4 regions of the Mesorhizobium sp. M1088 genome follow, and region 3 is predicted to be linked to each of the others. Evidence: predicted binding sites of a transcription regulator. Region 3 holds the regulator's gene; each other region holds the start of a gene.
The links. The regulator PhoB, encoded in region 3, activates phosphate uptake and scavenging genes when phosphate is short. The targets are predictions, from matches to a motif close to TGTCATNNANCTGTCAT.
Positions count from the first base shown of each region.

Region 1 (2,200 bases), on a different contig from region 3:
ATGGCCTGATCAACAGGCTGATTTGAGTCAGGTGCCGTCGGCCCGCCCAAGCCATCGCTGCAGGAACCGTGCCGCAAGCCAGCACAGCATCGCCCAGGCAAAGCCGGCGCACCAGCCGGCCAATACGTCGGACGGCCAGTGGACGCCGAGATAGATGCGGCTGATGCCGACCACCACTGTCGTCAGCACCGCCAGCCCGAGTACATAGATCTTCGTTGTGCGCCCGGGCAAAACCCGCGCCGCCATGCTGCCCAGCGTCAAATACGTCACCGCCGACAGCATGGCGTGGCCGCTCGGAAACGAAAGCGATGCCACATCGGCGAGATGCGAGACCAGATCGGGGCGCGGCCGGTCGATATCGAATTTCAGCACGCTTGACAGGAGCTGGCCGCCCGCTACCGCGACGAACATGAGAAGCGCCGCGCCTGGCCTGCGGACAAGAAGCAGATAGACGATCATTGCTGCCGTGATCAGCAGCAGTACGCTGGCGCTGCCGAGGCTGGTGATGTCGCGCATCGCCCCTTCCAGCCACGCCGGTCCGATCGGATTGTCGGGCTGGCCGGCCTTGCGGAAGGCAAGCAGGATTTCGGTGTCGAAGGCATGCGGCGTGGTCGCCCGCGCCAGCTCCATCAGCTCCTCGAACCCCCACAGCCCGCCGGCAATGACCAGCCCGGCCAGCAGAACCGGGAACTCCAGCCAGTTGGGCAGTCTGCTTGCAATCTTCTTCATCGGCCCGATCGCAGTTACAGCCTTTGCAGATAGGGCCCGAGCGTGATCAGCGCCACAGCTGCGATGGCAAGCACGATGCCGGTTGCCTGCAAGGCATTGACGCGTTCGCCGAAGAAGACCAGCGCCACCACATTCACCGACACCAGCTGGATCACCGCCGACAGGCTGAACGACACCGACATGCCGAATTCACGGATCAGCCTCAGCATGATCAGATTGCCCAGCGAGTAGAGCGCCAACGTCAGCACGATCTTGCCGAGGCTCGGCGCCAGCCCCCACTGTTTTGCGGCCATCGCCGCCAGCAGGAAGATCACCGTCGAGACGCAGAGCTGCCCAAGTCCCCAGAAACTCACTTTTGTTCCTCCCGATGCGGTCCCTACCGCCTGCCGCAGCTCTTGTTTCCGAAGCGCCGGTCGCGGTCAAGCGGGGCCGATGTTGGATACGAAATCGCAGGTGGCAATTTAGCCGGCATGTCATCAAACTGTGACCTGCCGGTAATACCGGATTGGCCAGGCAACACGCTCCAGCAATCCATCCAGCCAGAGGCAGGCCCTATGACCGAACATCGCACCCCTGACGCCCATTTCCGCACCAGCCTGCTCGAGGAAAACGATGGGCCAGGAGCCAATCCCACCGACAACCGCACCATGGGTGAGATCATCGCCGCGCGGTTCTCACGCCGCGGCTTCCTCAAGGGTTCGCTTGCCGTCTCGGCCATAGCCGCTACCGTCAGCCCGCTGGCGCTGATCACCGCCGACAACGCCCGCGCCGGCGAAGGCTCCGCCTTCGCTTTCGACGAGCTCGAGGCCGGCATCGACGACAAGCATCACGTCGCACCTGGCTATGACGCCGACGTGCTGCTGCGCTGGGGCGATCCGCTGTTCGCCGATTCGCCGGGATTCGATCCGACAAAACAGTCGGCGGAAGCCCAGGCCAGACAATTCGGCTACAACAACGACTATGTCGGTTATATCCCGATCGACGGCTCGGCCGAGCACGGCCTGCTGGTCGTCAATCACGAATACACCAATCCGCACCTGATGTTTCCGGGCCTCGTCACCATCGTCGATGGCAAAGCCAAGCAGGCGCCCCTCAGCAAGGAGCAAGTCGATGTCGAGATGGCCGCGCATGGCGGCACTATCGTCGAGATACGCAAGGTATCAGGCAAATGGCAGGTCGTTCGCGACGGCAAGCTCAACCGCCGCATCACCTCCAACACCGAGATCGCGCTCTCCGGCCCGGTCGCCGGCCACGACCGCGTCAAGACCAGCGCCGATCCGACCGGCACGAAGGTCATCGGCACCATCAACAATTGCGCCGGCGGCGTCACGCCGTGGGGCACCTATGTCATGGCCGAGGAGAACATCCACGGCTATTTCTCGGGCGAGCTGCCGCAGGGCCACAAGGAGGCGGCCAATTACAAGCGCCTCGGCATTCCCGAAGGTGCCTATGAATGGGCAGCGCATTACGA
Region 1 is NZ_JAMYMO010000006.1:113,887-116,086, reverse strand. Features, by position in the region: gene NKH49_RS10095 (phosphatase PAP2 family protein) at 28-729, opposite strand; gene NKH49_RS10090 (hypothetical protein) at 744-1,082, opposite strand; gene NKH49_RS10085 (PhoX family protein) at 1,284-2,200, shown strand, end outside.
Region 1: a site for PhoB is predicted at 1,201-1,217, ahead of NKH49_RS10085 (PhoX family protein). Genes of this name have one in related genera too.

Region 2 (2,200 bases), on a different contig from region 3:
CCTGGGAAATGGGCTCGATGGAATGTTCGGATATTTCAATCGAGGAATCCGGAATGATCGACACCGCGGCCATCGCGATGAAATGCAAGCTGCAAATCGCCAGCGTCAAAAGCGCGGCGCCGCCGAAAGTCGCGAGCGCTGACGGACGGCGCAAGACGACAAGGAGCGCCAGTGCCGCGAGGGTCACGCCGGCCAGAAGCGATATCGCGACAAGGAGCAGGTTCCATACGACCCGGCCTTCGACCTCGAAAGCTGCCATGCCGATGTAGTGCATCGTCGCGATGGCGCCGCCCAGAATGGCGCCACCGACGAGGAAATGGTCGATGCCGCGGCGCAAGGTGGCGACCCACATCCCAAGCGCGGTCATGATAACGGCGGCGGCAAGCGAAAAGGCGGATAATCCCGGATTGTATGCGTTCGGTATTCCCGGCGTAAACGCGGTCATGGCGATGAAATGCGTCGCCCATATGCCGAACCCGGTCGAGGCCGCGGCGATCATCAGCCAGACAAGCCGGTTTCGCTCGGTCGATCGGCCGACATGCTTAAGGAGATTAACCGCTGAGAAGCAAGAAATTCCACAGATGAGTGCGGCAAGCGCAACCAGTCTCGGATCGTGCTGACTTACAATACAATTATAGACCGTCAGCATCCTGGTTCACTCGGTCTGCCAAAATTAACAGGGGAGGTGTGACTGATTAGCTCTTGGAGATTTTAACGAATGGTTAACCCGTGGGCCATGAGGCGGGTCTTTTCGGGGGAAAACCGACGCCGCTGCGCCGAAAAGACGGTGATGTGATTTCTGGCGCCCGGTTTCAGTAGCGAGTGCACTTTAGGAAGGAATGATGTTCATTGATCCGCAATAAAACCGTTGTCCGATTGTCATCAGCGCCACATATTGGCTTTGCGGAAGTGCCCCTTTCGCCAATGACAAACGGGAGATGAAACATGAAGTTCTTCGGCTTTGCGGCCGGTATCGCCGCCACCGTGACCCTGCTTTCCACCACCTCCGCCTTCGCCGTCACGCAGATCAGCTGGTGGCACGCCATGACCGGCGCCAACGCCGAGGTCGTCGCCAAGATCTCCAAGGATTTCAACGCCAGCCAGAGCGACTATGAGCTCGTTCCGGTGTTCAAGGGCACCTATCCGGAGACGCTGAATGCCGGCATCGCTGCCTTTCGTGCCGGGCAAGCGCCCGATATCCTCCAGGTGTTCGACGTCGGCACCGGCGTGATGATGGCGGCCGAGGGTGCGATAAAGCCGGTGGCCGATGTGATGACCGGCGCCGGGATGACTTTCGACAAGAGCCAGTATCTGCCCGGCATCGTCGGCTATTATTCGAAGCCGGACGGCACCATGCTATCGTTCCCCTACAACTCTTCCTCGCCGATCCTCTATTACAACAAGGACATCTTCCAGAAGGCAGGCCTCGACGTGAACAATCCGCCCAAGACGTGGAACGAGGTGTGGGAAGCTGCCAAGAAGATCAAGACGAGCGGCGCCGCCCCTTGCGGCTATACCTCGACCTGGCTGACCTGGATCCACCTGGAGAATTTCGCGGCGTGGAATGACGTGCCTTGGGCCACCCAGCAGAATGGCCTGGCCGGCGGTGATGTCGAACTCAAGATCAATGCGCCGATTTTCGTCAACCACTTCCAGGCGCTCGCTGACCTGGCCAAGGACGGCACGTTCAAATATGGCGGACGCACCTCCGAAGCCAAGCAGATATTCCTCGCCGGCGAATGCGGCATCTTCACCGAATCGTCGGGCGGCCTCGGCGATATCGTCAAGTCCGGCATGAACTATGGCATCGGCCAGCTTCCCTATGATACCGACGCCAAGGGCGCACCACAGAACACAACGCCGGGTGGTGCCAGCCTGTGGGTGTTCGGCAACAAGTCGGACGAGGAATACAAGGGCGTCGCGGCTTTCTTTGCCTATCTGTCCAAGACCGATGTGCAGGAATATCTGCACCAGAAGTCGGGATATTTGCCAGTGACGCTTGCGGCATACGAGGCGACTAAGAAATCAGGCTTCTATGACAAAAACCCCGGCCGCGAGACACCCATCCTGCAGATGACGGGCAAGGCGCCGACCGACAATTCGAAGGGCGTGCGCCTGCCGAATCTGCCGCAGGTGCGCGATGTCCAGAACGAGGAGCTGGAGAAAATGCTGGCCGGCCAGCAAACCGCCCAGCAGGCAC
Region 2 is NZ_JAMYMO010000024.1:63,666-65,865, forward strand. Features, by position in the region: gene NKH49_RS23250 (bifunctional diguanylate cyclase/phosphodiesterase) at 1-649, opposite strand, end outside; gene ugpB (sn-glycerol-3-phosphate ABC transporter substrate-binding protein UgpB) at 946-2,200, shown strand, end outside.
Region 2: a site for PhoB is predicted at 867-883, ahead of ugpB (sn-glycerol-3-phosphate ABC transporter substrate-binding protein UgpB). Genes of this name have one in related genera too.

Region 3 (2,200 bases):
CAACATGCAGCAGGCGGCGCGCGTGTCGCGCCAGACGGCCTTCATGTATCTGGGTGAACTGGTCGAGTTCGACCGGACCGAGAAGATCTTCACGTCGCCCCGCGAGAAGCGCACGCAGGACTACATCACTGGCCGCTTCGGCTGAGCCGTTCCGATCATGCATATGAGGACAGGACCATGGGCGAACACACAGTCGCTTCTTTCGACGAGGATCTCGAGCAGATCAGCAAGCTGATCCGCGACATGGCCGACCTCGCCGGTTCGATGGTCGGCGGGGCGACCAAGGCGCTGTTGAATTCCGACAACGTGCTGGCGCAACGCGTCGTTTCCGACGACGCCATCATGGATGCGCGTCAACGCGAACTGGACGACCGCGCCATCACCCTGATCGCCAAACGCCAGCCGATGGCCCACGATCTTCGCCATGTGGTCGGAGCGATCCGCATGGCGGGCGACCTCGAACGCATCGGCGACCTTGCCAAGAATATCGCCAAGCGCGTGAGTGCGGTCGGCCTCAGCGCCACGCCGCGGGACCTGTCGCATTCCATCGACGCGATGGCGCAGCTGGTTCTCATCCAGGTGCAGGGTGTCATCGAGGAATATGCTGCAGGCGATGCGGCCGCGTTGGCCAAGCTTCGTGCCGCCGACGAGCGCATCGACGTCAAATACACGTCCGTGTTCCGCGAGCTGTTGACCTACATGATGGAAGATCCGCGCAACATCACCGCTTGCACGCACCTGCTGTTCTGCGCCAAGAATCTGGAGCGGATCGGCGACCATGTCACCAACATCGCCGAAAATGCGTATTATGTGCTGACCGGCGAGCAATTGCCGGTCAATCGTCCGAAGCAGGACGAAACGACAATGTCCGCACCGGTGACATGATGGGGGTGCCCAGCCGATGATCGCACCACGCATAATGGTGGTGGAGGACGAGGAGCCGTTGGGTGTGCTGCTCCGCTACAATCTCGAATCCGAAGGCTACCAGGTCGAGGTGGTGACACGCGGCGACGAAGCCGAGATCCGTTTGCAGGAGAATGTGCCCGACCTTTTGGTGCTCGACTGGATGATACCAGCGGTTTCCGGCATCGAGCTCTGTCGTCGGTTGCGGGTGCGCCCCGAAACCGAGCGGCTGCCGATCATCATGCTGACCGCGCGCGGCGAGGAGAGCGACCGGGTGCGCGGTCTTTCGACCGGCGCCGACGACTATCTGGTCAAGCCGTTTTCGACACCGGAATTCATGGCCAGGGTCAAGGCGCTGCTGCGGCGCGCCAAGCCGGAAGTGCTGTCCAGCGTGCTGAAGGTCGGCGACATCGTGCTCGATCGCGAATCGCACAGGGTCTATCGCAAGAAGAGCGAAATCAGGCTCGGGCCGACCGAATTCCGGCTGCTCGAGTTCATGATGCGGCATCCGGGCCGTGTCTTCTCGCGCAGCCAGTTACTCGATAATGTCTGGGGGGAGACAATCTACATCGACGAACGCACCGTCGACGTGCATGTCGGGCGGCTGCGCAAAGCCGTCAACAACGGCCGGATGCCGGATGTCATCCGCACCATCCGCGGCGCCGGCTATGCGATCAGGGAAGATTGACCCGCCTGGTCAGGCTACGTTCTTTCTGACGCTGGGCCTCATTTGCGCGCCCGGCGCGAAAATCTCCTGGTCGACGAAGCTTAACGCCCGCATCGCGCAGCCTTCGCGGATCAGCGGCAATTCGTTCGGCTCTGTATCGAAGGAGATCGAGCCTGAATGCTGGCCGCCGGCGGTCTGGGCGATTGCCTTCCGCAAGGCCGGCTCGATCAGATCGAAGGCGGCGGCACTGGCGCCGACCATCGCGACCGGTGCCGGATCGATCAGCGCGAACAGCGAGCCGAGACCGAAACCCAGCGCTTCGCCGGCCTTGCGGTAGGCCTCGCGTTCCGGCCCATCTTTCTCGCGCGCCCGGGCCGCCAGTGCTCGCATGTCGGCGTCGCTGACGTCGGCGACCGGTTCGCTGTCTTCGCTCATCTGCCTGGCGTTGCGCCAGATGGCGTAGTTGCCGGCATACGCCTCGATGCAGCCGCGCCGCCCGCAACGGCAGAGCGCGCCGCCCGGACGATGGATCATGTGGCCAAATTCGCCGCCCGAGGAATGCGTCCCGGTGAACAGTTCGCCCTTCAGCACCAGCCCCATGCCGATGCCATGCGAAAGCAGGATGGCGAT
Region 3 is NZ_JAMYMO010000018.1:52,129-54,328, forward strand. Features, by position in the region: gene pstB (phosphate ABC transporter ATP-binding protein PstB) at 1-145, shown strand, start outside; gene phoU (phosphate signaling complex protein PhoU) at 178-885, shown strand; gene phoB (phosphate regulon transcriptional regulator PhoB) at 902-1,591, shown strand; gene NKH49_RS20495 (ROK family protein) at 1,601-2,200, opposite strand, start outside.

Region 4 (2,200 bases), on a different contig from region 3:
ATCGCCGACCTCGAGGATCAGCGTCGTGGAGCGATCGGGATAATCCTGGGTGCCTTGCGAAAACCCGTCGAGCGCCATCATCTCGGCCGGCGTGGCGATCAGCGCGAAATGCGCGTCGGCCGGGGTGTTGGCCAGCGGCGCGCCGGTATGGAAGCCAAGCCAGGATTTCACCGCCGACACCTGCAAAGCCGGGTCAAGCCAGAGCGGCGTGTCGTTGTCGCACAGCGCCAGCGCAACGGCGCCGGCGGTGGCCGACAGCGGCGCCGGTGGGTGGGCAAGGGCCGGCAAGGGCTGGACGCTGCCCGGCCGCGCCATCGCGTCCATCACGGCACGGAATACGGTCTGGGCATTGAATACCGGATCGGCGAAGCCGCCTTCAATGGATTGAGTGGCGATATCCATCAGTCTTCTCCGCGTACCATGGTGAAGAAATCGACCTTGGTCGCCGCCGTCTCGGCGCGGCGCTGTTCACGCGCCTTGGCCAGTGCCGCCTGCAAGGGCGCAACGATCCTGGTCTCGACCTCATTGCGGTGGGCCGGGTCCTGCCACAGCGCATCGGCGATTGCCGCCAGCCTTGCCTTCTGCTTGTCGCGGCCGAGCGCGTAGCAGTGGCCGACATGGCCGGACGCAAGCCGCACCGTGGCACGGGTGACCGTCGCCTCGCCGACATTGAAAGGGGCACCACCGCCGCCGATGCGGCCGCGTACCGTAACCAGGCCGGTTTCGGGGCCACGCAGAAGTTCCGCTTCGCAAGGCAGGCCGGCTTCGTCCCAGAGGCGGACGATGTCGTCGCCGGCCGATTGCGCCAGCGTCGCCATCACGGCCTTGCGCTCGGCCTGCTCTCGCGCTTCCCGTCCTCGCATGGCCGTACTCCTCGTTTGCGTGAATTTGTCTATTGATATAGACAACTATACAAATTATACTCGTTATCTAGCGCGTGTCCATGACGGGCACGTGACACGGGCCAAAAGATCGGAGCAAAGAATTGGGGCGGGAGATGATCGGACAAGCCAACCGCATCGAGCGGCGCAGCGGTGTCGCGCTGTGGCGACAGATCGCCGACCAGATACTGCATTCGATCGCCGTCGGCGATTTTCCCGAGAATGCCGCGCTGCCGCCGGAGATCGCGTTGGCCGGACGCTATGGCGTCAACCGCCACACGGTGCGTAGCGCTATCGCAGCGCTCGTGCAGGAGGGTGTGCTCAGGGCGGAGCAGGGGCGCGGCACCTTCGTGCTGTCGCGCAAGCTGCTGTCTTATCCGATCGGCGCCCGCACCCGCTTTTCCGAGGGATTGCAAGGACAGGCGTCCGAGCGGCATATCACCTTGCTCGCGTCATCGATCGAGCCGGCCAACCGTCGTGTCGCAGAGGGCTTAGGCCTTGCGACGGGGGCCGATGTGATACGCCTGGAAACGCGCGGCGAAGCCGATGGAATGCCGGTATCCCGCGCGGCCGGCTGGTTCGATGCCAGGCGCTTTGCCGGCATCGATGCCGCCATGGCGGAAACCGGTTCGATCACCGCATCGCTGGCACGTTTCGGCATCGACGACTATCTCAGGCAATCGACCGTGCTGTCGGCGCGCCATGCCGATGCCGCCGACCTTGCTGACCTCGACCTGCAGCCCGGCGCCATCGTGCTAGTGACGGTCGCCGTCAACGTCACGCCCGACGGTCAGCCGATACAGTTTTCGGAGTCGCGCTTCCCGGCCGAGCGGATCGAGCTCAAATTGTCGGCGCTCTGAGATGCGGCAGCCCTGGCATCATCCGACTTGAATGACGGCCTTGATCAGGCCGGACTTCTCATGCGCCCAGCGGGCGAGGTCGTGCGGCGTCTCGCCAAGCGTGGTGCGGTGGGTGACCAGCTTTGCCAGCGGCAGCGCGCCGTTGCGGATCGAGGCGGCGACATGGTCGAAATCGGCACGCAGGGCGTTGCGGCTGCCGATCAGCATCATCTCGCGCTTGTGGAATTCGGGATCGGAAAAGGCGATGTCGTCCTTGACGACGCTGACCAGGACCAGCGCCCCGCCGTGCGCGACATGGGCGAAGGCCGACTGCACCGACCGGGTGTTGCCGGTGGCATCGAAAACCACGTCGAAGCCGTCGCCGCCGGTTGCTTCCCGCACCAGGTCGGCAGCAGCGCCCCGCGAGCCGTCGAGGGTCGCGAAGCCGAGTTCGCTTTCGGCGAAACCCAGCCTCTCCGC
Region 4 is NZ_JAMYMO010000008.1:22,377-24,576, forward strand. Features, by position in the region: gene phnH (phosphonate C-P lyase system protein PhnH) at 1-402, opposite strand, end outside; gene phnG (phosphonate C-P lyase system protein PhnG) at 402-863, opposite strand; gene phnF (phosphonate metabolism transcriptional regulator PhnF) at 998-1,741, shown strand; gene NKH49_RS12420 (zinc-binding alcohol dehydrogenase family protein) at 1,760-2,200, opposite strand, start outside.
Region 4: a site for PhoB is predicted at 944-960, ahead of phnF (phosphonate metabolism transcriptional regulator PhnF). Genes of this name have one in related genera too.